DNA from 4 places in the Streptomyces lacaronensis genome. Region 4 is predicted to be linked to each of the others. Evidence: riboswitches for the same ligand, from Rfam matches in the RefSeq annotation. Region 4 holds a riboswitch; each other region holds the start of a gene.
The links. Region 4 has a riboswitch for cobalamin ahead of ACMTAK_RS18695 (ribonucleoside-diphosphate reductase subunit alpha). Riboswitches for the same ligand answer to the same signal wherever they lie in the genome.

Region 1 (5,343 bases), 5.8 Mb from region 4:
GTGGAGCTCGACGCCGATTCGCTGCCCGAGGCCGTGACGAGGAAGACCAAGGGCAGGGTCACCGTTGTGGAGCACGCTGCCGAGGGCGACGAGTGCGTGCGGGCCATCGCGGTGAACGGTGCTCGCGACAACAGCCTTCGGATCACCGCGGTCGCGAGACGGCCTGCGGAGATCAAGGAGCCGCTGTGCGACACCGCGGATGTCGCCACACGATTCGCGGTCAATGTGCTCAACCGTGGTGAGATTCCCCGGCGTTCCCGGGGCTTCCCGTCCAATTCGCTGGCGCACCAGGACGCGTGCACGCTTCTGGGCGCCAAGACGCTGGAGAAGGTGCCCGGCATCGACGCCCGGGACCCGGACGTCGGATTCGGTCGCTGGGACTGCCAGTGGAAGAGCACCACCAGCGAGTACGAGGTGGACTTGCGCTTCGACCAAGGCGACCTGCCCAGCGACGAGAACACCCGGTCGACCAGGCTCGGCGATCACCAGGCCATTGTTATGCCGGAGGACGAGGGCCCGGGGAGCTGCCGTGTCGAGGTGGTCTACCGTGACTACACGGGCCTCGACCGGGTGAAGGGCACCGAGCGGGTGGTCCTCGTCCTCAAGGGGGCGGGCCGCAAGGGACGGCCCTGCGAACTGGCGACCGACCTTGCCGGGTCGGCCGCCGCCGCGCTGCCACCTGCCTGAACTGCCGCCGTGGGGCCGCCTGCCTGAGCCGCCGGCCCGTGTGAGTCCGCGGCGACGACGAGTCCGTTGTCGCTTTCGAGCCTGTGGAGTTCCGGTCAGTCCGTGGAGTCGGGCCCGGTCCGCTCGGTCGCGAGCAGATGAATGAGCAGCAGCACGATCCCGGAGATCAGGAAGACGCGGGTGGCGGCCTCCAGCCCGTTCCACTGCTTGGACTGCCACATGGCGAACCACTCGCCACCGATGGCGATGAACCCGGCGCCGAACAGCAGCATCAGCATCAACAGCCCCACGGTGCTGGCCTGGCGGGCGCGGCGGACGCTGCCTCCGCGCAGTCCCACGCCCCACATGGCCGTCGCGGCGAGGAGGACCAGGGCGGCGACGCTCTCCCAGACGATGATGGCGACGTAGGCGGTGTCCTGGAGCGCGGTGGACTTGATGGCCCGCCACATCAGGTCGTCGTCCTTGAACGTGGTGTCCATCGCCAGGACATGGCGGACGAATTGCTGATTGGAGTCGAAGTCGGTGATGTTGCCGAGGGCGACAAGCGCGATGTAGAGGGCGATCGTCCCGGTGAGCACCCCCGATACGGCGGAGTAGGTACGAGGGGAACGTATTCTGCCGGTGCGCTCGCTCACGATGACTCTGTCTCCCCGTTGTATTCGGTTGATCGGACCGAGCCGTAGCGTACAACTGTCTGGATCACAGCGGTCATGGACGCCGTAGGTGATGCGCTGTTGTGCCCTCCGGGCGGAGGTCCCGGAGGGCGCGACGTGGTCTTTGCCGGAGCGTCAGCCGGTGAAGGTCAGCGAGGCGAGGACGCTGTGAGGTCGGGGGTGGCGATCTCGCCGGACGGCGGGACCGCCACGCCCCGAACCCCAGCAACGCAAAATCGCAGGGCGGTGACAAGGAAAGCGAGAGAAGTCACCCGTTCGGCTCAGCGGGCCCGGTGGCGGGGAGACGCAGGTCACATCCGTCCATGTCACAGGGGACCGGGCTGCCTCGTCTCGGGGGTGTAGCCACTGACAACCACGGAGGAGCACACCATGGACGCGCGACTGAACTACTCCGCCAGCCCCACCGCGGGCAAGGTCCTCAAGCCCGTCATGGCGGCGGGCAAGGCGGTCAAGGACTCGCCGCTGCCGCCCGCCACGCAGGAGCTGGTGGCGCTGCGCGTGAGCCAGATCAACGGCTGCGCCGTCTGCCTCGACATGCACACCAAGGAGGCCGCCGCGGCCGGTGAGACCGCCGTGCGGCTCAACCTGGTGGCGGCGTGGCGGGAGGCCACTGTCTTCACCGACGCCGAGCGTGCCGCGCTGGAGCTGGCGGAAGAGGGGACCCGGGTCGCGGACGCGGCCGGTGGCGTCGGCGACGAGGTGTGGGCGAACGCCGCCAAGCACTACGACGCGGAGCAGCTCACCGCCCTGGTGATCCTGGTCTCCTTCATGAATATGGCGAACCGGTTGAATGTCATCACCCAGCAGCCGGCGGGCGACTACCGGGTCGGGCAGTTCCATTGATCGGTGCCAGTCCGGCCGGCCGGTCGTTGAGGGGGGGAATCGGCGTGAGCGAGGTCGAGGAGTTCGAGGAGCTGCGGCCACTGCTGTTCTCGATCGCCTACCGGATCCTGGGCAGTGTGAGCGAGGCCGAGGACGCGGTGCAGGACACATGGCTGCGCTTCGACGGCTCGGCCACCCGGCCCACGTCCACCAAGGCATATCTGTCGGCCACGGTGACCCGCGTCTCGATCGACGTGCTGCGCTCCGCGCGGGTGCGACGGGAGGAATACGTGGGCCCGTGGTTCCCCGAGCCGCTGCTCAGCGACCCGTACCAGGATCCGGCCCGGGCGGTGGAGCTGGCCGACTCGGTGTCGATGGCGGCGCTGCTGCTCCTGGAGCGGCTCAGCCCGCTGGAGCGGGCGGTGTTCGTACTGCGGGAGGTGTTCGGCTTCGGATTCGACGAGATCGCCACGGCGGTGGAACGGTCGGAGACGGCATGCCGGCAGCTGCTGGTGCGGGCGCGGCGCCACATGCGGGCCGGACGGCCCCGGTTCGCGGCGGACCGGCAGGAGCGGCAGGAGCTGGCCACCCGGTTCTTCGACGCGCTGAAGGACGGCGACGTGGGCGGGCTGCGGAAGCTGCTGGCCGCCGATGTGCGGCTGGTCGGGGACGGTGGCGGCAAGGCCCCGCAGCTGGCCAGGGCCGTCATGGGCGCGGAGAACGTGGCGCGGTTGCTGGGCGGTGTCTTCCCCTGGCTGCTGCGGATCGATGTGTCGTTGGAGCCGCACGAGGTCAACGGCCAGCCCGGCGCGATCGTCCGCGACCGGGACGGCAAGGTGCTCCACACCCTGGCCCTCGATGTGCTCGACGGGCAGATCCAGACCATCCGCACGGTGGTCAACCCCGACAAGCTCGGCCACCTCGGGCCGGTCGGCGACGCCTGGGCCGTGGACCGAGAGGTGAAGCGGGCCCGTCGGCGGCCGAACTGACCGTGGGACGTGGCGGCTCGACGCTCTTGGTAGTCTCGGGGAGCCAGTCGTGCCACATCCGAGGCCAGGGAATCCGGTGCGAATCCGGAACTGACGCGCAGCGGTGAGGGGGACGGGCGGGGCATGTGACACCACTGGGAGGAGTCCGCGGCGGCCGTGGGGCCGTCGCGAACGAGCACCGGGAAGGGGCCCCGTCCGGACGAGCCCGAGTCCGAAGACCTGCTGGCACCTCCGCGCCCGGTGTGCGGAGGACGTCCGTAGGCCAGGCTCCGCGTACGAGCCCCGACCACCGAGGCTGCCCGTGCTCCGCTCCGCCCGCCGTACCGCGGCGTTCCTGCTCGCCCCCGCTCTTCTGCTCACCGCGTGCGGTGGCTCCGGCCATGACGACGCCGGCGCCGGAAGGCCCGCCGGTGCGGGCTATCCGCGCACGATCGACAACTGCGGCCACAAGGTCACCTTGAAGTCCGCCCCGAAGCGGGCCCTGTCGCTCAACCAGGGCAGCACGGAGATCCTGCTCTCGCTCGGCCTCGCCGACCGCATGGCAGCCACCGCCACCTGGACCGACCCGGTGATGAAGGGCCTGGAGAAGGCCAATGCCACGGTGCCCCGTCTGGCCGACAACGCGCCGTCCTTCGAGAAGTCCCTGGACGCCGAACCCGACTTCGTCACCGCCTCGTTCGTCTCCACCCTCGGCAAGGGCGGCGTGGCCACCCGCGAGCAGTTCGAGAAGCTGGGCGTGCCCACGTATGTCTCGCCGTCCGACTGCGCGGCGGGCAGGGACGCCGACAGCGGTGGCGACGGCTCCCGCGGCAAGCCCCTCACGCTTGATGCGGTGTACGGCGAAATAAGCGACCTTGCCCACGCGTTCGGTGTCGACGAGCGCGGTGAGAGGCTCGTCGCGCGGCTGAAGGAGCGCGTCCGCAGGGCCACGGAGGGAGTGGACGCCTCCGGTGTCTCCCTCATGTACTGGTTCGCCAACTCCCAGTCGCCGTACCTCGCCGGCTGCTGTGGCGCGCCGGGTGCCATCACCCGGGCCGTCGGGGCGGAGAACGCCTTCTCCGACACCCACGACGAGTGGCCGCAGATCAACTGGGAGACCGTGGCCGACCGCGACCCGGACGTCATCGTCCTCGGCGACCTCACGCGCAGGCAGCAGACCGCGGAGACCGCCAGGGCCAAGACGCGCTTCCTCGAGACCAACGCCGCCACCCGCGATCTCACCGCCGTGCGGAAGAAGCGGTACATCCTGCTGAGCGGGCAGGCCATGAACCCGTCCCTCCGTACGGTCGAAGGGGTGGAGCAGGTCGCCGCCGGGCTGCGCGACTTCGGGCTCGCCAAGTGAGTACTCGAAAGGTGAGCACCCGCCGCGCGGGTACCCGCCTCCTGAGCACCCGCCTCCTGAGCACCCGCCTCCTGCTGCTGGTCGCGGGCGGGCCGGCCGCGCTGCTCGCGTCGGTCGCGTTCGCCGTGACCACCGGCCCGGCCGACATCTCCACCGCCGACGTATGGGCGGCGGTCACCGCCCATCTGGGCCTGGGGGAGAGCACCTTGCCGCCGCTTCGGGATGGCATCGTGTGGAACCTGCGCATGCCGCGCACACTGCTCGCCGCGGTGTGCGGGGCGGGTCTGGCCCTCTGCGGGGCCGTGATGCAGTCCCTGCTGCGCAATCCACTGGCCGATCCCTTCGTGCTCGGGGTGTCCTCGGGTGCCTCCACGGGCGCCGTCACCGTGGTCGTGCTCGGCGTGGGCGGCGGGGCCGTGTCCCTGTCGGCGGGCGCGTTCACCGGTGCGTTGCTGTCGTTCGGCCTGGTGCTGGTACTCAGCCACAGCCTCGGCGGCAGCACCGACCGCGTGGTGCTGTCCGGAGTGGCCGCCATGCAGCTGTTCTCCGCGCTGACCTCGTTCATCGTCCTCACCTCCGCGGACGCCGACACCACCCGGGCCGTGCTGTTCTGGCTCCTCGGCTCGCTCACCGGCGCCGGATGGGGCGATGTACTGCTGTGTGCCGGCGTCCTGGCCGCCGTCCTCGTGGTCTGTCTCGGCCACGCCCGCACCCTGGACGCGTTCGCCTTCGGGGAGGAGGCCGCGGCGGCGCTCGGTGTCCGGGTGGCCCGTACCCGGCTCGTCCTGCTGTGCGCGACCGCGCTGCTCACCGCGACCCTGGTCAGCTC
Region 2 (5,343 bases), 5.7 Mb from region 4:
AGCCCAGTTCGCCGAGCACCCCGGCGGTGTCGTCGCCGATCTCCGCGGAGGGCGGCCGGAAGCCGGTGGGCCGCCGCCCGGAGATGTCCTCCAGCACCCGCGCGGAACGCTCGATGGCGCGGCGCTGCCCTTCCGCGTCAAGGGTCGCGTAGTCCTCCAGGCCGTCGCCGCGGGAGGCGATCTCATGGCCGCGGGCGGCCACGTCCCGCACCGTCCCGGGGTAGCGCTCGGCCACCGTCGCCGGGATCATCCAGCTGGCGCGGACATCGGCCGCGTCGAGGGCGTCGAGCATCCGGGGAGCACCGCGCTTCGGGCCGTACTCGCCCATGGACAGGGTCTTGGGCCGCTCGTGGCAGGACTCGTCCAGCCGCAGCCAGAACAGCTCCGCGTCGAGGTTGACCGTCACCACGACCGCGCACCGGGCGCCGTCCGGCCAGGGCGGGTTCTCCTCCAGCCGGGGCCGCGCCTGCTCGCTCTTCACCGCGTTCTCCTTCCGTCTCGTCCCTGGCGCTCAGTGGTGGGTCCGCTCAGTGGTGGGTCCGCCACCACTGGGCGATCTGGCTTCCGGTGGCGAACCACACGTCGTCATGGGAGCGGATGTGCTCGATCAGCCGGCGCAGCAGCAGCGCCCGGCTCGGCTTGCCCATGACTTCCGGGTGCATCATCACGACGTAGCAGAGCCCGTAGCGGTAGTAGCCGTCGAACTCCCGCCGCCAGTTGTCCAGGGTGAGTTCGGTGCCGGCGATCCGGTCCTGGCTGCGCGGCTCCGCCGGGACGTCGTTGTAGGCGAACTGGGGGAAGTCGTCCAGCTCCCACTGCGCGGGGATCTCGATGAGGTCGGTGTCGCGCCCGTCGATCCGCCAGCGGTACGGGCGGTCGTCGCCGCGCATGGAGCTGGAGTAGGAGAAGCCGAGATCGCGCAGCAGCTGGGGGCTGTCGGCGCGGAAGTCACCGGAGGGGGTGCGGAACCCCACGGCCGTGGTGCCGGCCACCCGCTGGAAGATCTCCTGGCTGCGCTCGATGAGCGCGCGCTGCTCGGCGATGGACTTGGAGTAGTACAGCTCGTGCATATAGCCGTGATGGCCCAGCTCATGGCCGTGGTCCGCGATGGTCTTCAGCAGGTCGGGCCAGCTCTCGCCGGTCCAGCCGGGGACGAAGAAGGTGGCGGGGACGGGGAAGTCCGCCAGCAGGTCGAGAATCCGGGGGGTGCCCCGGTGCGGGCCGTAGGCGCCGAGCGAGAACAGCCGTGGCGAGCGCCAGATGTCGGGGGCGTGGCCGAGGTTGGCCAGCAGCGCCGGGCCGTCCACGTCGAAGCTCAGCATCACGGCGCAGCGGGCGCCGCCCGGCCACTGGGGGCGGTCGACCGCCCCAGGCCGGGGGCGGTAGCCGGGCGTCGGGGTGGCGGAAGTGGTCATGGAAGGCTCCGTAGTATCTGCTACGAACTTGTCGTGAATGCGACGCGAGGAAAGTAGGATGCGCTACGGACGCACGTCAAGAGAGGGCAACCCATGGAAATGGCGGAGATCCCGGAGGGTGCGCCGCTCCAGCAGCGGGTGGCGGCCGCCTGGCCGCGGCTCGCTCCCGCCGAGCAGAAGGTCGCGGCGTTCCTCAGAGAGCATCCGCAGGAGGTGGGCTTCTCCTCCGCCAGCGAACTCGGCGCGCTCACCGGCACCAGTGACGCCACGGTGGTCCGTACCGCCAAGGCCCTCGGCTACAGCGGCTTCACCGGTCTCAAGCACGCCGTGGCCCGGTCACTCGCCACCTTGATGCGGCCCTCCGCGCGACTGCGCAGCCGCGTCGAGCACATGGCCGGATCCACCGAGGAACTGCTGGACCGGGTCTTCGAGGACGCCGCCGAGGTCATCCACGAGACCCGGCGCAGTCTGCGCGCCGACGCCTTCGCCGCGGCCGTGGAGCGGCTGCTGCCCGCCAAGGAGGTCATGACCTTCGGCGCCGGCCCGTCCGGCATCATCGCCGAGTACCTCGCGCTGAGGCTCAACCGGCTGGGGCTCAAGGCCCGTCACACCGCGGACATGGGCTTCAGGCTGCCGGACGCGCTGGTGCCGCTCTCGGCGGACGACGTCGTGGTGATCTTCGCCCCGGCCCGGCTCTTCAAGGAGATCGAGGTCATCATCGACCACGCCGAGGAGGTGGGCGCCCCGGTCGTCCTGATCACCGACGCCCTCGGCCCGGCGCTCGGCGACCGCGTGGCCGTCACCCTCCTCGCCACCCTCTCCGCCTCCGGGGCCACCCGCGAGACGCTCGGCTCGCTGGCCGTGGTCGATGCCCTGGCCCTGGCCGTGGCCTCCCAGTTGGGCGAGCGCGCGATGGAGACCTCCGAGCTGCTGACCCGCCTCCGGGGCCGCTTCCTGCCGCCCAACAGCCCCCATTACGGCCGCGACGAGTGATGCGTGTGTGTCCTGCCGGGGCCGGCGGCCTGGTACCAGAGAGGCGTCTCACCGGGTGGCCGGTCTTGGCCAGGCATCCGACACGCGGTACCGTCGGTGCGATATCGACGATGGTCTGACGGAAGCCGGTGGGAATCCGGCACGGTCGCGCCACTGTGAACGGACGTATCCGAAGGGGACGTTCCGTGAGTCAGACCCGCAGCCATCGTCTTGTGCACCACCGAGATGGGACGCGAACTCCCTTAGGAGGCCACTGTCATGGCGCAGCATGTCGCGCAGCCGACAGCCACCACTCCCGCCCTCCCCACCACGCTGCCGCTGAAGGCGATAGCTCCCTGGGCCGTCTTCTTCGGCATCCTGATGCTGGTCCTGCTGTACTTCGTCGGCGCCGAGCAGGGCGCCACCGCGGTCGTCTCCGGCTCGGGTGTCCACGAGTGGGTGCATGACGCCCGCCATCTGCTCGGCTTCCCCTGCCACTGACGCGAGGGACGCCGCACCCCCATGAACTCCGCAACAGTGAGAAACCTGCTGGTGCGGGGCATGCTCGCCGGTCTTGGCGCCGGTGTGCTCGCCCTGATCGCCGCTTATTTCCTCGGTGAGCCGAACGTCGACCGCGCGATCGGCTTCGAGGAGGCCCACGCCCCCGCGCATGAGCACGAGGTCGAGATCGTCTCCCGTAGTCTGCAGTCCACCGCGGGCCTGGCCACCGGTGTGCTCATCTACGGGATCGCGTTCGGCGGCATCGCCGCCCTCGCCTACTGCGTCGCCCTCGGCCGCGTCGGCCGCTTCAGCCCGCGGGCCACCGCGCTGCTGCTGTCCGGCTGCGCGCTGCTCGCGGTCTATGTCGTGCCGTTCCTGAAGTACCCGGCCAGCCCGCCCGCCGTCGGCAACGGCGACACCATCGGCAAGCGGACGACGCTGTACTTCCTGATGATGGTGCTCAGCGTGCTCCTGGCGATCGCCGCCACCATCCTCGGCAAGCGGCTCGCCCCGAAGCTGGGCACCTGGTACGCCACCGTCGCCGCGGTGGCCGCCTTCGCTGTCGTCATCGGGCTGGCGTTCGCCTTCCTGCCCGTCATCAACGAGGTCCCGGCGGACTTCCCGGCCACCGTCCTGTGGCGGTTCCGGCTGTCCGCCCTCGCCATGCAGCTGATCCTCTGGGGTGGCTTCGGCCTCCTCTTCGGCGAACTCGCCGAGCGGATGCTGAACCCCAAGCCCGGGAAGGCCGAGGAGAGCCGGGCGATGGCGGCCGCCCCGAACTGACCACACCGAGACGCACGAGGGCCCGCGGAGAAATCCGGGGCCCTCTCGCGTTGTGAGGCCACCCGACGGCCTGAGCTGAGAGCCTGGCGCCCCGGAGGCACCCGTGCGGGGCGGCCCGGAGTCACTTCCGCGGGGGCAGGTGCCGCAGTCCGTTCTCCAGCAGCGCGAACGCGTGCTCCGCGTCGGCCACCGCACCCGGGTAGCGCTCGTCGGCCGGCTCCCCGTACGTCACGCGTGCGGTGTTGTCCTGTGCCAGCGACCACTGGACCGCGACGATTTGGACGGCGGCCAGCCGCGCGGTGAGTTCCGGGGTGTCCGCCGTCTCCCGCAGGGCTTCCGCGAGCGCGCGTTCGGCACCTGCCTTGAACCGCTCCATCCGGGCCACCAGCGAGGGTGTGTCGAGGATCATCCGGGTGAGCTCGAGGATCTGGGGATGGTCGTTGAGCCCGGTGATCGGGTCCCGTTCGCGCAGGCCCTTGAAGAAGTGCTCGCGCAGTGCGGTCAGCGGGGTGGTGCGGGGCGGGCGGGCCCGTACGACGCGGGCACTTTCGGTCTCGTGGTCGGCGAGGCGGTGCACCACGAGGTCCTCCTTCGCCGGGAAGTAGGCGAAGAGCGTGCGCTTGGACACCTCGGCCGCCTCGGCCACCTGGGCCACCGAGACCTGGTTGAAGCCGTGTTCGAGGAAGAGCGTGATCGCCGCCTCGGAGATCGCCGCGTGGGTCCGCTGCTTCTTCCGCTCCCGTAGCCCTGGCTTGCCGTCCACGACGACCACCGTAGCAGAGCAGTTGCCCTCAGGAGATTTCTGCACCTGGTATACATGTAGTCCGAGGCGAGAAATCGAGGAGGGGTGACCGTGCCGACGGAGAAGACGGAGAAGACGGAGATGGCGGGGACGATGGAGATGGCAGAGGGCGCGACCGACGTCGTCATCGCGGGCGCCGGCCCCACCGGGCTGATGCTGGCGTACGAGCTGGCGCTGGCCGGGGCCGAGACCCTGGTGCTGGAGAAGCTGGACCAGCGCATCGAGCAGGTGAAGGGCGGTGCCATCCAGCCCCGTACGGCCGAACTGCTGGAGTCGCGCGGGCTGTTGGAGCCGATGCTGCGGCGGGCCACCCCGCGTGGCCCGGTGGGCGGGAACTTCGCGCTGCTGCCCGTGCCCTTGGACTGCACCCCCTGGCAGACCAGGCACAACGGCGTGATCGGCATCCCTCAGTGGAAGATCGAGGAGGTGCTCGAGGAGCGGGCGATCGCCGCGGGCGCGCGGGTTCTGCGCTCCGCCGCCGTCTCGAAGGTCGAGTCGGACGAGGACGGCGTGGTCGTGACGGCGGACGGCCTGGAGGTGCGGGCGCGCTATCTGGTGGCGTGCGACGGTGGCCACAGCACGGTGCGCAAACTGCTTGAGCTGCCGTTTCCCGGGCGGGCCGGGACCCATCAGGCGGTGCTGACCGACATCCGGCTGACCGCGGTGTCCTCGCTGGTGCCGAAGCGGATGGGGCACATCAGCACCCTGACCCGTCAGGTGGGCGACTACTGGGCCATGCTGGTCCCGGTCGACGGTGACCTCTACCGCTTCACCTTCGGGCGCGCGGACCAGATGGACACCGCCCGCGACGCCCCCGTCACCCACGAGGAGATCGCCACCGCCCTGCGGGAGGTGTACGGCGAGGAGACC
Region 3 (5,343 bases), 5.8 Mb from region 4:
GGTCGAAGCCGGGACCGGCGGCGACCAGGACGTCATGCAGGAACGGCCCGGTGAAGCGGTGGTGCTGGACGCCGCTGGTGGCGCAGTCGAAGCTCACCCGCGCCCGGTGCTGGGGCCAGGAGAGCAGCTCGGACACCGTCAGCCGGGCGGGGCGGGTCAGATCGCCGGTGAGGGCGACTTCCGCCATCGGACCGGCGGCCGTACTGGCAGCTGCGAGGGAGTCACTCACGGCCTACCACCTCCTGGAGGAGCGTTACCCGAACACCCATCCCAGGCAAACGCACATGCCATGCCGATAGGCCGAAGATCGCGCATATGCGAGGGATAATCGCCAACTCCCCTGGTATCTGCCACAGGGTCAGCAGACCGGGGCCGAGGCGCCCTCGACCAGGGTCGCATTCACCGCCCCGCCTTCGGTCGAAGGCGCTGCGAGCCGCCGGGCTGATGTGCCTGCCGGGCCGCACGGACAGACTCGTGTCCGTGCCGGGACAGTCGAACACCGCCTGCGCGGCGAGGCCGAGCAAGCAACAGGAGCAGAGGCATGTTCAAGGAGTGGCGGCATCGTCGGGCCGTGCAGCGGGTCAAGCCCGGGGACGGGCGAGCGCTGAAGCGTTTCCGCTGGTGGCAGATGCTTACCCGCGCGCTGTTCCATCTCCGGCTGATGAACGACGACGGCCGGCAGACGGTCTACACCGTCGACATCAAGCATCAGAACACCTCGGACGGCTATGTCAAGGCCCACCTGTACCTCGATGGCAGGCATCACGCCGAGTCCAGAGTCCCTGCCGTCTTCCCCGTCCGGGGCGGCACCGTCGAAGTGAGGGCGAGCGGCTTCGGGCTCAAGCGCTGCCACTACGTCACCACCGAGGGAGCCGAGTTCCGGCTCATCCCGGACCCCGCCTCCGCCGAGGGGCGCCGCGCGCGCTTCGACCGGTCGCACCCCGCGCTGAGCCGCTGTATCGGTTTCCTCTCGGTGATCGTGCTGGTCGTCGGTGTGGTTCTGCTGATCCTTCAGCTCGCCGAACAGATCACCCGGAATCCGGAGGGCGTCGCCCAGTACGTCGGGACCTTCACCTCGCCCATCCAGCTATCGGCATGGAGCAACACCGTGGTCGGACTCGTCACCGTGGCGGCCAGCACGGAGCGGGCACTGCGGCTGCGCTACAACTGGCTGCTCGACGGCGGGGTGGGCTGATCCCGTTTCCCCGGCGAGGGAGGAGCGGCGCGTTGCCCCAAACGGAGGAGGGGCGGCCGGAGGAGTGGCGGCCCGGCCGCAGAGCGGTCGTGGTCACCACCACACTGGCCGGAATCGGAACGGCCATCGGCGCGGGCGGTGGCACCGCGTACGCCCGTGCCACCGCATCCGCCCGCGCCACCGAGCGCATATTGCGGTCGAAGCGGATGGAGGTCCGGGCGGACCTGGGAGCCGCGCGAGGCCACCGACCCGGCCAAGCTCTACCACTACAACCCGGCGGGTGGCACCACCCGTTCCGCCGCGTACGCCGATTCCTGGAGGTCGAGACGGCGGCCGCCGTCCATGAACTCCTCGTCGGTACCGAACTGCCGGTGGCCGCCATCGCCCGCCGCGTGGGCACCGCACCGGTCCGCTTCCGCGAACAGCAACACCGGATGGCTGTTACCCCATTGGGGGGACGTTGGGCCGCGATCGGCCCGGCAAAGGGGCACCATGCATGCGAAGCCGGTCATTTCCGGCCGCTCATCCCCAGCAAGGAGTTCCCATGCGTATGCGGACCGCTCTGTCCACGCTCGCTCTCACCGCCGCGTCCCTCGCCGTCGGCGCGACCGGTGCCGTCGCGGAGGACGGCCCCGACACCACCGTCAACAACACCACCAGCACGACCTTCCCCGGCGTATGCGCCAGCAACCAGTTCTCCTTTGTCACCGTCCCGGTCAACCTGGTGGGCGAGTCGGACTCCGGAGCGTGCTGACCCCCCGCTCCGCGAGGCCATGAGGAGCGGAACCCCCGGCCGACGCGGCCGGGGGTTTCCCATGCCCTAGGCCGGCCGGCGCAGCTGGTTCGCCCCGTCCGCCAGGCGGGAGGCGTCGCAAGAGGGAACCCGGTGGGAATCCGGGACTGCCCCGCAGCGGTGAGCGGGAACAACCGCCGTCATACGCACTGGGCCCGGTGAGAAGGGCCTGGGAAGCGACGGCCAGTAGCACTCCCCCAGCTACCGCTGGGAGGTACCCCCTGGTCTCCCGCGTTCGCTCCGCGTCCGGCGCGCATGGATCGTGTCCGTGGTCCGGGGACGCGCGGGCGGGGTTCCTCACGCCTCGGGGCGCCCGGTCGGGCCTGGACGGTCCGATGCCCCACACGATCGCTCTGGTCGTGTGGGGGCGGTGCCGTCCGTCGCCGGATCGGGTGTCCCAGGGCGCGCCTGCCGATCGCCACGGCGGCTGCGTCGTGGCGGGTGGTGGTGCGGTTGGTGCTGGTGAGGGGTTTCTGCCAGTGCTGGGGCTGCCTCAACGGCCGCGACGTCCGGGTCAACGACCTGGAGAAGTCCCTGGCCACGCTCGACACCCTGCTGGGCCTGGCGCACCGGGTCGATGTGGTCGTCTCCTGCTCGCTGCTGCACGTCCCGCTCGACACGACGGCCGAGCGGGACATCGAACCGCGGATCCTGCCCGGCTCCCATGCCGACGCTCCGGGCCTCCACGCCGACCCCATGCGGCCTTAACAGGACCGGTCACGGGCGCGGTACGGCCGTGTGGGACCTGTGACGCGCAGCAGGTCCAGCTTGCCCGCGTCGCTGCTTCCGGTCGCCGCCGTGTAGGTGACCATGCGCAGATCCGCGCCGGCGACGATGAGCACATCGCAGTCGAGCAGGATGTCGCCGATCTCCGGATGCCGGATCGTCTTGCGGTCGGAGGTGTGCTGGGCGGCGGTCGCCCGGGTGGCCCAGTGGTGGGCGAAGACCTCGGACTCCGCCCGTAGTTCCCGCACCAGGCGGGCGAGCCGGGTGTCGGCGGGGTAGCGGGAGACGGCGTCCTTGAGGTCGGCCACGATCGAGGTCTCGAAGCTGTCGGGTCCGCGCTCGGGCCGGACCCGGAGCACCGAGTCGCGGGCGGCACCGGTGCCGAACAGGGCGCGGGCGAGGTTGCGTTCGTCGGCCGGGAGGACGGTGGGGTCGCCGTGCAGGGCGCTCCACATGGCGTTCCACCACACCAGGGTCCAGTCGGCGGTGAACACCCCGATCGGGACGTCGCCCAGGCGCGCCGCGAGCCGTTGGACGCCCGGGGGCACATGGGCACTGACCGTCCCGTCCCGCGGTGGCAGCAGCCCGGCGCTCCGGTACAGCTGGTCGCGTTCGGCGCGGGACAGCTGGAGGGCGCGGGCGAGGGCGCCGACGACCTGGTCCGAGGGGTGCTTCGCGCGCCCCTGCTCCAGCCGCAGGATGTAGTCGACGGAGAGCCCGGCCAGTTCGGCGAGTTCCTCGCGGCGCAGCCCCGGCGCGCGGCGGCTCGCCTTCGGGGCGAATCCGGCGTCGGCCGGGGCGAGGCGGTCGCGCCAGGCGCGCAGGAGCGCGGCGAAGTCGGAGCGGGAGGAAGCCATGGGTTCATTCTCGCCGCGCGGCGCCGGATGAGCCTGGGTACTGCCAGTCCTAGTGACGGGGACGGCACTGGCCGGCGTGGCCCGGGGCGGCGAACGTGGAGCCGCCGCCCCGGACCGGGCGCCATCGGCCGACCAGTGAAGGAGCCTTCCATGCCCGCTACGAACCACACCATCGTGATGACGGGCGCGAGCCGCGGGATCGGGCGGGTCGCCGCGGAGCACATCGTGCGCCGGTCGCCCGACGCGCATCTCCTCGTCGTGGCCCGCGCGTCCTCCGGCGCCCGGCTCGCCGAAGAGCTCGCCACGGGCGGGCGTACGGTCTCGTACGTCCCGGCGGACCTCGGCTCGCTCCAGAGCGTCCGCGCCGCCGCCACCGAGATCCATGACCGGCTGGAGCGCGGTGAGCTGCCCCCGCTGCGCGGCTTCGTGGGCAACGCGGGCATGCAGTACACCAACGCGCTGACCGAGTCCCCCGACGGGTTCGAGGCCACCTTCGCCATCAACGTACTGGCCAACCACGTCTTCGTCCGGGTGCTCCAGGACCACTTCGCCGTGCCCGCCCGGATCGTGATCACGGTCAGCGACACCCACTTCGGGGACTTCGAGCACAACATGGGCATGGTGCCCGGCCCCGCCTGGCACTCCCCCGATGTCCTGGCCCGCCCGGGGGCCTTCCCGAAGCCGTCCGGCACGGCGGGCGGGCGCACCGCGTACTCGACGAGCAAGCTGGCCGCCATCTACCTCGTGCACGAGTACGCGCGGAGGCTTCCGGCCGGGATCGACGCCATCGCGTACAACCCCGGTTTCGTCCCCGGCACCGGTCTCGCCCGCAACGCCGGACCGCTCTCCCGCTTCGCCATGCGGCGCGTCCTGCCGGTGATGGCCCTCACGCCGTTCGCCACCGGCCGCGGCGCGGCGGGCCGCTACCTCGCCGATGTCGTGCTGGGCACGACCCCGGCCCCGACCGGCTCCTACGTCGACCGCGCCCGGGTGGCGCGGTCGTCGGAGGAGTCCTACGACCCGCGGCGCGAGCGCGAACTGTGGGACGCCGTGGAGCGGTTCACCGTGACGCACCCGGTCTGAGCGGCGCGCGCCCCCGGGTCAGGCGTGGCGTGTCCACGAGCCCAGCACCATCAGCGTCTTGGTGCCGGTGACCAGGCCGACGCGCCGCAGACCGTCGATGACCTGCTGCAGATGCTCGATGTCCCGCACCCGGACGTGCACCAGGGCGTCGGGGTCACCGGCGATGGTGAAGACGGCCTGCACCTCGGGGACCGTGTAGCAGGTGCGGACGATCTCCCCGACCGGTGTCGTACCGGTGTAGGACAGCTCCACGAACGCCTCGATGCCCCAGCCGAGCTTGGTGTGGTCGATCTGCACCGTGAAGCCCTTGATCACCCCGGTGTCCTTGAGCCGGTCCACCCGGCGCTTGACCGCGGCCACCGACAATCCCACCTCGGGTGCCATCTCGGAGAAGGTGCGCCGCCCGTCCTCGCGCAGCATGCGCAGCAACTGCCGGTCCACCTCGTCGAACTCGGGCATCGGCCCTCCACTCGGCGCCGCGCGCACCCGCGCAACCCGCACTGACGCGCGCAAACAATTTTATTCAAGCTCGCGAATTTTCTCGAAAGTTTGCGTCTTCTCCTGGATCGGCCGCAAGTTACTTGTGCTCCTCCCGAGGGTGTTGCTGTCCTTGGGCCGGACCCCAGTCACGCCGAGGAGGCTCACGTGAGCACCGACCCCGCCGCGGTTTCGCTCGATGACCCCTACAC
Region 4 (5,343 bases):
CATCCCGGCGTCGGCCCACTGGGCCGGTCCCATACGGCGGTCGAGGTAGCAGAACAGAGCGGCGGGCGCGCCGAAGCAGTCCCAGTTCGCGGCGACGGCCGCGTGGCGGGCCCGCTGGTCGTCCCGTGGGATGCCGAGCGCGGCGTACCGCCGCTCGGCGGCCTCGGCGCGGCGCTCGCGGTACGGGCTGCTCAGCTCGGGCGGGTACATCGGGTACTCCCGCTCGTCCCCGCGATCCTCCGCGGCCACCCGCTCGGCGGTGCGCTTCTTGAGTTCGGCCAGCGGGTCGCCGGTCACCACATACGCCCGCCACGGCTGGAGGTTCCCGCCGGAGGGTGAGCGGGCCGCAGCGGACAGCACCCGCTCCAGCACCTCCCTCGGAACCGGCTCATCCGTGAACCCGCGCACCGCCCGTCGGCTCATGACCGCCTCGTAGACATCCATACCGACCTTGACGGGCGAGGGCGAGGAAAGGTGACCGGTCCATCCTCAGCAGCTCGAACGCACGTCGCCGGTCACCGGGCCCTGCCGGTAGGGGCCCGGTGACCGGCGTGGTCCGGCCGGATGCGTGCGGTCAGACGTAGAGGAAACCGCCGGGGACGTTGACAGTGCCGAAGGCGGTCACCAGAGTGACCGTCGCGTTGCCGACGGCCCCGGGCGGGGTGATGCCGGCCACCGTCGTGGGAGTGGCGGTCACACCGGTGGCGGGGACGCCGTTGAACAGCACGGCCAGCACACCACCGAGGCTGGTGCCGGTGATGGTGAACGCGGTGCCGCCGGTGGCGGGTCCGGTGGCGGGCGTGATGGCCACGGGCGCCGGTGCCGGCGGCGCGACGAAGTAGGTGAAGCCACCGGGCACGTTGCCGCTGCCGCCGGGGCCGGTGAGGGTCACGGTGACATTGCCGCCCGCGGGCGGGCCCGCCGGGGTGATGCCGATCAGGCTGGTCCCGGCGGGGTTGATGGCCAGGATGGCCGAGGGGCTTCCGCCGAAGGTGACGCCGGTGACCCCGGTCAGATTGGTGCCCGTGATCACGTACACGGTGCCGCCGGTGGTCGGGCCCACGGTCGGGGTGATGGCGACGGCGGCGGGCGGGGCCGGTGCCACGTAGGTGTACGGCAGGCCGTTGCTGGTCCCGGCGGCGGTGGTGACGGTGATCTGGACGGTACCGGGCGCGTGCGGCGGGGCTATCACCACGATGCCGTCGTAGCCGGGGTTGCCGCCGCCTCCGGGCCAGCCACCTCCGCCACCCCAGCCGCCGCCACCGCCACCCCAGCCACCACCGCCGGCAACGCCGGGGTTGTCCTGGTAGACGATGGTGGCGGGCGTGCCGCCGAAGGACACGCTGGTGACGCCGCGCAGGTTCTGCCCGAACAGCCGGACGTAGTTGCCACCGGCGGCGGGGCCCGAGTCGGGCACCACGGCGAGCAGCGTCGGCGGTCCCGACGGCGGCCAATAGCCCGCGGCGGCGGCGTTGGTGGCGGCGGTCGCGAGAGCGGTCGAGGTCATGGTCGGTCCTCCCGGGGAGGGGTTCGGGTGATGTGCGCCGACGGCATGCCGACCGGCGTGGGCACACACCGCCGGTCAACGCCTCGTCGTCACCGCGCGGCCGGGACAGGCCGCACCGGAGCAACGGATGAGCCACGGGCGGCCGGTCGGGGCGCGGGAGCGGTGCGCGGATGAGATCGGAGTCATGGGCGGACGCCCAGCTCCTGGAGTGGCCGATGAGGTATGGGGCAGCCACGGCGGCCACGTTCCCAGTTACCCACGCCCCTCGGCCTCGCTCAAGGCCTCACGGCGTCCATCACTCGTTTGGCGCATGAGGGCGCGCGTGGCGCCGAGCTTGTATGACAAGCGCTCGGCTATTCGGGCGAATGCGTGCCAAGGGGTATGGCTTGGCGTCGCCCGTCATGCCTCTAATGAGTGACATCGGCAGTGCCGACCCAGCAGTGACATCGGCCGTGCCGACCCCCGTATGACCACCCGGGGAGGAAACGATCCGATGAGCCTCGCCGCGTTCCTTCTCGCCCTCGGCACCACCTGCCGGATCACCCGCTTCATCACCAAGGACACCCTGGCGGCGGGGTTCAGGATCTGGGTCGCCGACCGCTTCGGCGACGACTCCCGCGCCTCCTACCTGGTCAACTGCGGCTGGTGCACCAGCACATGGGTGGCCGCCGCCATCGCCGTCTACGCCTCCTTGCTGCACACCACCGCGTGGTTCCACCTCCCGGCCACCGCCCTGACGCTCTCCTACCTGGCCGGTGTCGCCTCGCGATGGCTGGACTGACCCACCGCCCCACAACGACCCGAGGGAAAGGAAGGGCAACCATGGCCTGCAACTGCGGCGGAACAGCGGCTCAATGGCCGCCTCAACCCGTTGTCGTCTATGAGCTGACGCTGCCGGACGGCACGGTCCGGCGCTACGTCACCCACCAGGAAGCCGACGCCGCCAACAAGCGCGCGGGCTCCACCGGAGTGATCACCGCCGTCACCCGGTGACACCGAGGACCCACACCCCACACCCCCCACACCCCGCGCCCGGCGACCCGGCTGTCAGTGGCCTGCGGCAGACTGCGGGCATGGACATCACGATCAGGCGCGCACGGGACGAGGAACTGGACGCAATCGGAGAGCTCACCGCGCAGGTGTATCTGGGGGACGGACTCCTGGACTTCGGGGACAGTGATCCTTATCTCGCCACCCTGCGCGACGCCCGCCGCCGGGCCGCCGAGTCCGAGCTGCTGGTCGCGGCGGACGCGGCGAGCGACGAGGTGCTGGGCGCCGTGGCGTTCGCCGTGCACGGCGGGGCGTACGCGGAGCTGGCCCGCCCCGGCGAGGGCGAGTTCCGGATGCTGGCCGTCCGCCCCGAATCGCGCCGACGCGGCGCCGCCGAAGCGCTTGTGCGAGCCTGCCTTGACCGGGCCCGCGCACTGGGCCTGCGGCGCATAGTGATCAGCAGCCAGCACTCGATGACCGCCGCCCACCGCCTGTACGAGCGGCTGGGCTTCACCCGTGCCCCGGAGCGCGACTGGGGGCCCCTGCCGGGGACGGACCTCACCCTCTTGGCCTTCACCGTGGAGCTGTGACGCCCCGCGCCGCACGCCCCAGGTGATGGCCTGACCCGCGCCCCAGGTCACGGGCCACCTTCGGAACGCATTAGCACATTCATGCGAAACTCCGCAGCTCCGACACAAGATATGGGGGTGCGTGCGTCGGCCGACACAAGATGTATGCTCGTCCTCGCTGTCACCGCAGGGGAATCCGGTGGGAATCCGGAACTGTCCCGCAACGGTGTACGTGTGCGCTCATTTCGGCGTGCCCGTGAGTCCGAGCACCTGCCGACGGCCCTGTGAACACGTCCCCCGGCCCCGAGGGTTGGGCCGATGGACGCTGCGTGGTGTGCCCGGCGTACGAGGAGTGCGGCATCGGCATGCCCGTACGCGCCCATCGCACCACCCCTGGCGGCCTCAGGGCCTGTCCGGAGTTGTGATCTGGGCTCGCGGGGCGTGGTACGCACGCTCGCGGAGGTTGCCGAAACGCCCTAGTAGCTCCGCTACGAGGGCCTTCCGGCGCCTTGCGATCGCACGCACCACGCCCCGCTCCCTGAGCCCAGATCACAGCTCCGGACAGGCCCTGACCGAGCGAAGGAGAGCACCTCAGTGACCATCGCGCCCGCCGATCCGGTTTCAGCGCAGGCGGCTTCTCAGGCAGCGGACGACGCGCCCGGGACCGCCCTGCTACGGACTCTCACCGGACTCACCGCCGATCTGCCCGCCACCGATCCCGGCAAGGTCGCGGCCGCCGCCCTGCGCGGCCGTCATCCCGGTTCGGACGAGGCGGAGTTGCGTGCCCTCGCGACCGAGGCGGCGGCCGGACTGATCGCCGAGGAGCCGGAGTACTCGCGGCTCGCGGCGCGGCTGCTGGCGCTGACCATCACGGAGGAGGCGGCCGGGCAGGGCGCGGTCTCCTTCTCGGCCTCCGTCCGGGTGGGCCATCGCGAGGGCCTGCTCGCCGACTCCACCGCGGAGTTCGCCGCCGCCCACGCCGAGCGGCTGGACGCGCTGGTGGAGCGGGCGCTGGCCGACGGCGCCGACAACCGCTTCGGGTACTTCGGGCTGCGCACCCTCTACAGCCGCTATCTGCTGCGCCACCCCCTCACCCGTCAGGTGATCGAGACCCCGCAGCACTTCCTGCTGCGCGTGGCCTGCGGGCTCGCCGAGGACCACTCGGAGCGGGCGCTGGAGGACGTGGCCGAGCTCTACCGGCTGACCAGCACGCTGTCGTATCTGCCCAGCTCCCCCACGCTGTTCAACTCCGGCACCCGGCATCCGCAGATGTCGTCCTGCTATCTGCTGGACTCCCCGCTGGACGAGCTGGACTCGATCTACAACCGCTACCACCAGGTGGCGCGGCTGTCGAAGCACGCGGGCGGCATCGGCCTGTCCTACTCCCGCATCCGGGCGCGCGGTTCGCTGATCCGGGGCACCAACGGGCACTCCAACGGCATCGTGCCGTTCCTGCGCACGCTCGACGCCTCGGTGGCCGCCGTCAACCAGGGCGGCCGGCGCAAGGGCGCGGCCTGTGTCTACCTGGAGACCTGGCACGCGGACCTCGAGGAGTTCCTGGAGCTGCGGGACAACACCGGCGAGGACGCCCGCCGCACCCACAACCTCAACATCGCCCACTGGATCCCGGACGAGTTCATGCGCCGGGTCGAGGCGGACGCCGACTGGTCGCTGTTCTCCCCGGCCGACGCGCCCGATCTGGTGGACCTGTGGGGCGAGGAGTTCGACGCCGCGTACCGCAGGGCCGAGGCCGAGGGGAAGGCCGTCAAGCAGGTCCCGGCGCGCCAGCTGTACGCCCGGATGATGCGCACCCTCGCGCAGACCGGCAACGGCTGGATGACGTTCAAGGACGCCGCCAACCGCACCGCCAACCAGACCGCCGAACCCGGCAGGGTCGTCCACTCCTCCAACCTCTGCACCGAGATCCTGGAGGTCACCGACGACGGCGAGACCGCCGTGTGCAACCTCGGATCGATCAACCTCGCCGCGCACCTGGGCGAGGACGGGCAGCTGGACTGGGAGCGCCTGGACGCCACCGTCCACACCGCCGTGACCTTCCTCGACCGTGTGGTGGACATCAACTTCTACCCCACGGAGGAGGCCGGGGCCTCCAACTCCCGCTGGCGCCCGGTGGGTCTGGGCCTCATGGGGCTCCAGGACGTCTTCTTCCGGCTGCGGCTGCCGTTCGACTCGCCCGAGGCCACGGCGCTCTCCACGCGGATCTCCGAGCGCATCATGCTCGCCGCGTACGAGGCGTCCTGCGAGCTGGCCGAGCGC

Region 1: it holds a riboswitch for cobalamin, as region 4 does, so the genes downstream of both, ACMTAK_RS44290 (ABC transporter substrate-binding protein) here and ACMTAK_RS18695 (ribonucleoside-diphosphate reductase subunit alpha) in region 4, are expected to answer to the same signal.
Region 2: it holds a riboswitch for cobalamin, as region 4 does, so the genes downstream of both, ACMTAK_RS44075 (CbtB domain-containing protein) here and ACMTAK_RS18695 (ribonucleoside-diphosphate reductase subunit alpha) in region 4, are expected to answer to the same signal.
Region 3: it holds a riboswitch for cobalamin, as region 4 does, so the genes downstream of both, ACMTAK_RS44435 (hypothetical protein) here and ACMTAK_RS18695 (ribonucleoside-diphosphate reductase subunit alpha) in region 4, are expected to answer to the same signal.

The regions. Positions count from the first base shown of each region.
Region 1 covers NZ_JBLHDK010000003.1:10,228,085-10,233,427, forward strand. Annotated here, with positions in the region: gene ACMTAK_RS44270 (serine/threonine-protein kinase) at 1-687, shown strand, start outside; gene ACMTAK_RS44275 (DUF2165 domain-containing protein) at 783-1,322, opposite strand; gene ACMTAK_RS44280 (carboxymuconolactone decarboxylase family protein) at 1,731-2,204, shown strand; gene ACMTAK_RS44285 (RNA polymerase sigma-70 factor) at 2,249-3,172, shown strand; cobalamin riboswitch at 3,200-3,413, shown strand; gene ACMTAK_RS44290 (ABC transporter substrate-binding protein) at 3,474-4,514, shown strand; gene ACMTAK_RS44295 (FecCD family ABC transporter permease) at 4,571-5,343, shown strand, end outside.
Region 2 covers NZ_JBLHDK010000003.1:10,186,628-10,191,970, forward strand. Annotated here, with positions in the region: gene ACMTAK_RS44060 (polysaccharide deacetylase family protein) at 1-481, opposite strand, end outside; gene ACMTAK_RS44065 (polysaccharide deacetylase family protein) at 528-1,415, opposite strand; gene ACMTAK_RS44070 (MurR/RpiR family transcriptional regulator) at 1,509-2,408, shown strand; cobalamin riboswitch at 2,477-2,610, shown strand; gene ACMTAK_RS44075 (CbtB domain-containing protein) at 2,667-2,888, shown strand; gene ACMTAK_RS44080 (CbtA family protein) at 2,910-3,671, shown strand; gene ACMTAK_RS44085 (TetR/AcrR family transcriptional regulator) at 3,793-4,443, opposite strand; gene ACMTAK_RS44090 (FAD-dependent monooxygenase) at 4,573-5,343, shown strand, end outside.
Region 3 covers NZ_JBLHDK010000003.1:10,258,326-10,263,668, reverse strand. Annotated here, with positions in the region: gene ACMTAK_RS44460 (molybdopterin-dependent oxidoreductase) at 1-229, opposite strand, end outside; gene ACMTAK_RS44455 (hypothetical protein) at 542-1,195, shown strand; gene ACMTAK_RS44450 (hypothetical protein) at 1,462-1,626, opposite strand; gene ACMTAK_RS44445 (hypothetical protein) at 1,740-1,949, shown strand; cobalamin riboswitch at 2,073-2,194, shown strand; partial or broken gene ACMTAK_RS44440 (IS200/IS605 family accessory protein TnpB-related protein) at 2,210-2,473, opposite strand; gene ACMTAK_RS44435 (hypothetical protein) at 2,445-2,696, shown strand; gene ACMTAK_RS44430 (helix-turn-helix transcriptional regulator) at 2,693-3,571, opposite strand; gene ACMTAK_RS44425 (SDR family NAD(P)-dependent oxidoreductase) at 3,722-4,654, shown strand; gene ACMTAK_RS44420 (Lrp/AsnC family transcriptional regulator) at 4,673-5,113, opposite strand; gene ACMTAK_RS44415 (indolepyruvate ferredoxin oxidoreductase family protein) at 5,300-5,343, shown strand, end outside.
Region 4 covers NZ_JBLHDK010000003.1:4,438,167-4,443,509, forward strand. Annotated here, with positions in the region: gene ACMTAK_RS18670 (nitroreductase) at 1-444, opposite strand, end outside; gene ACMTAK_RS18675 (IPT/TIG domain-containing protein) at 575-1,507, opposite strand; gene ACMTAK_RS18680 (hypothetical protein) at 2,001-2,288, shown strand; gene ACMTAK_RS18685 (DUF7196 family protein) at 2,330-2,500, shown strand; gene ACMTAK_RS18690 (GNAT family N-acetyltransferase) at 2,581-3,087, shown strand; cobalamin riboswitch at 3,198-3,358, shown strand; gene ACMTAK_RS18695 (ribonucleoside-diphosphate reductase subunit alpha) at 3,661-5,343, shown strand, end outside.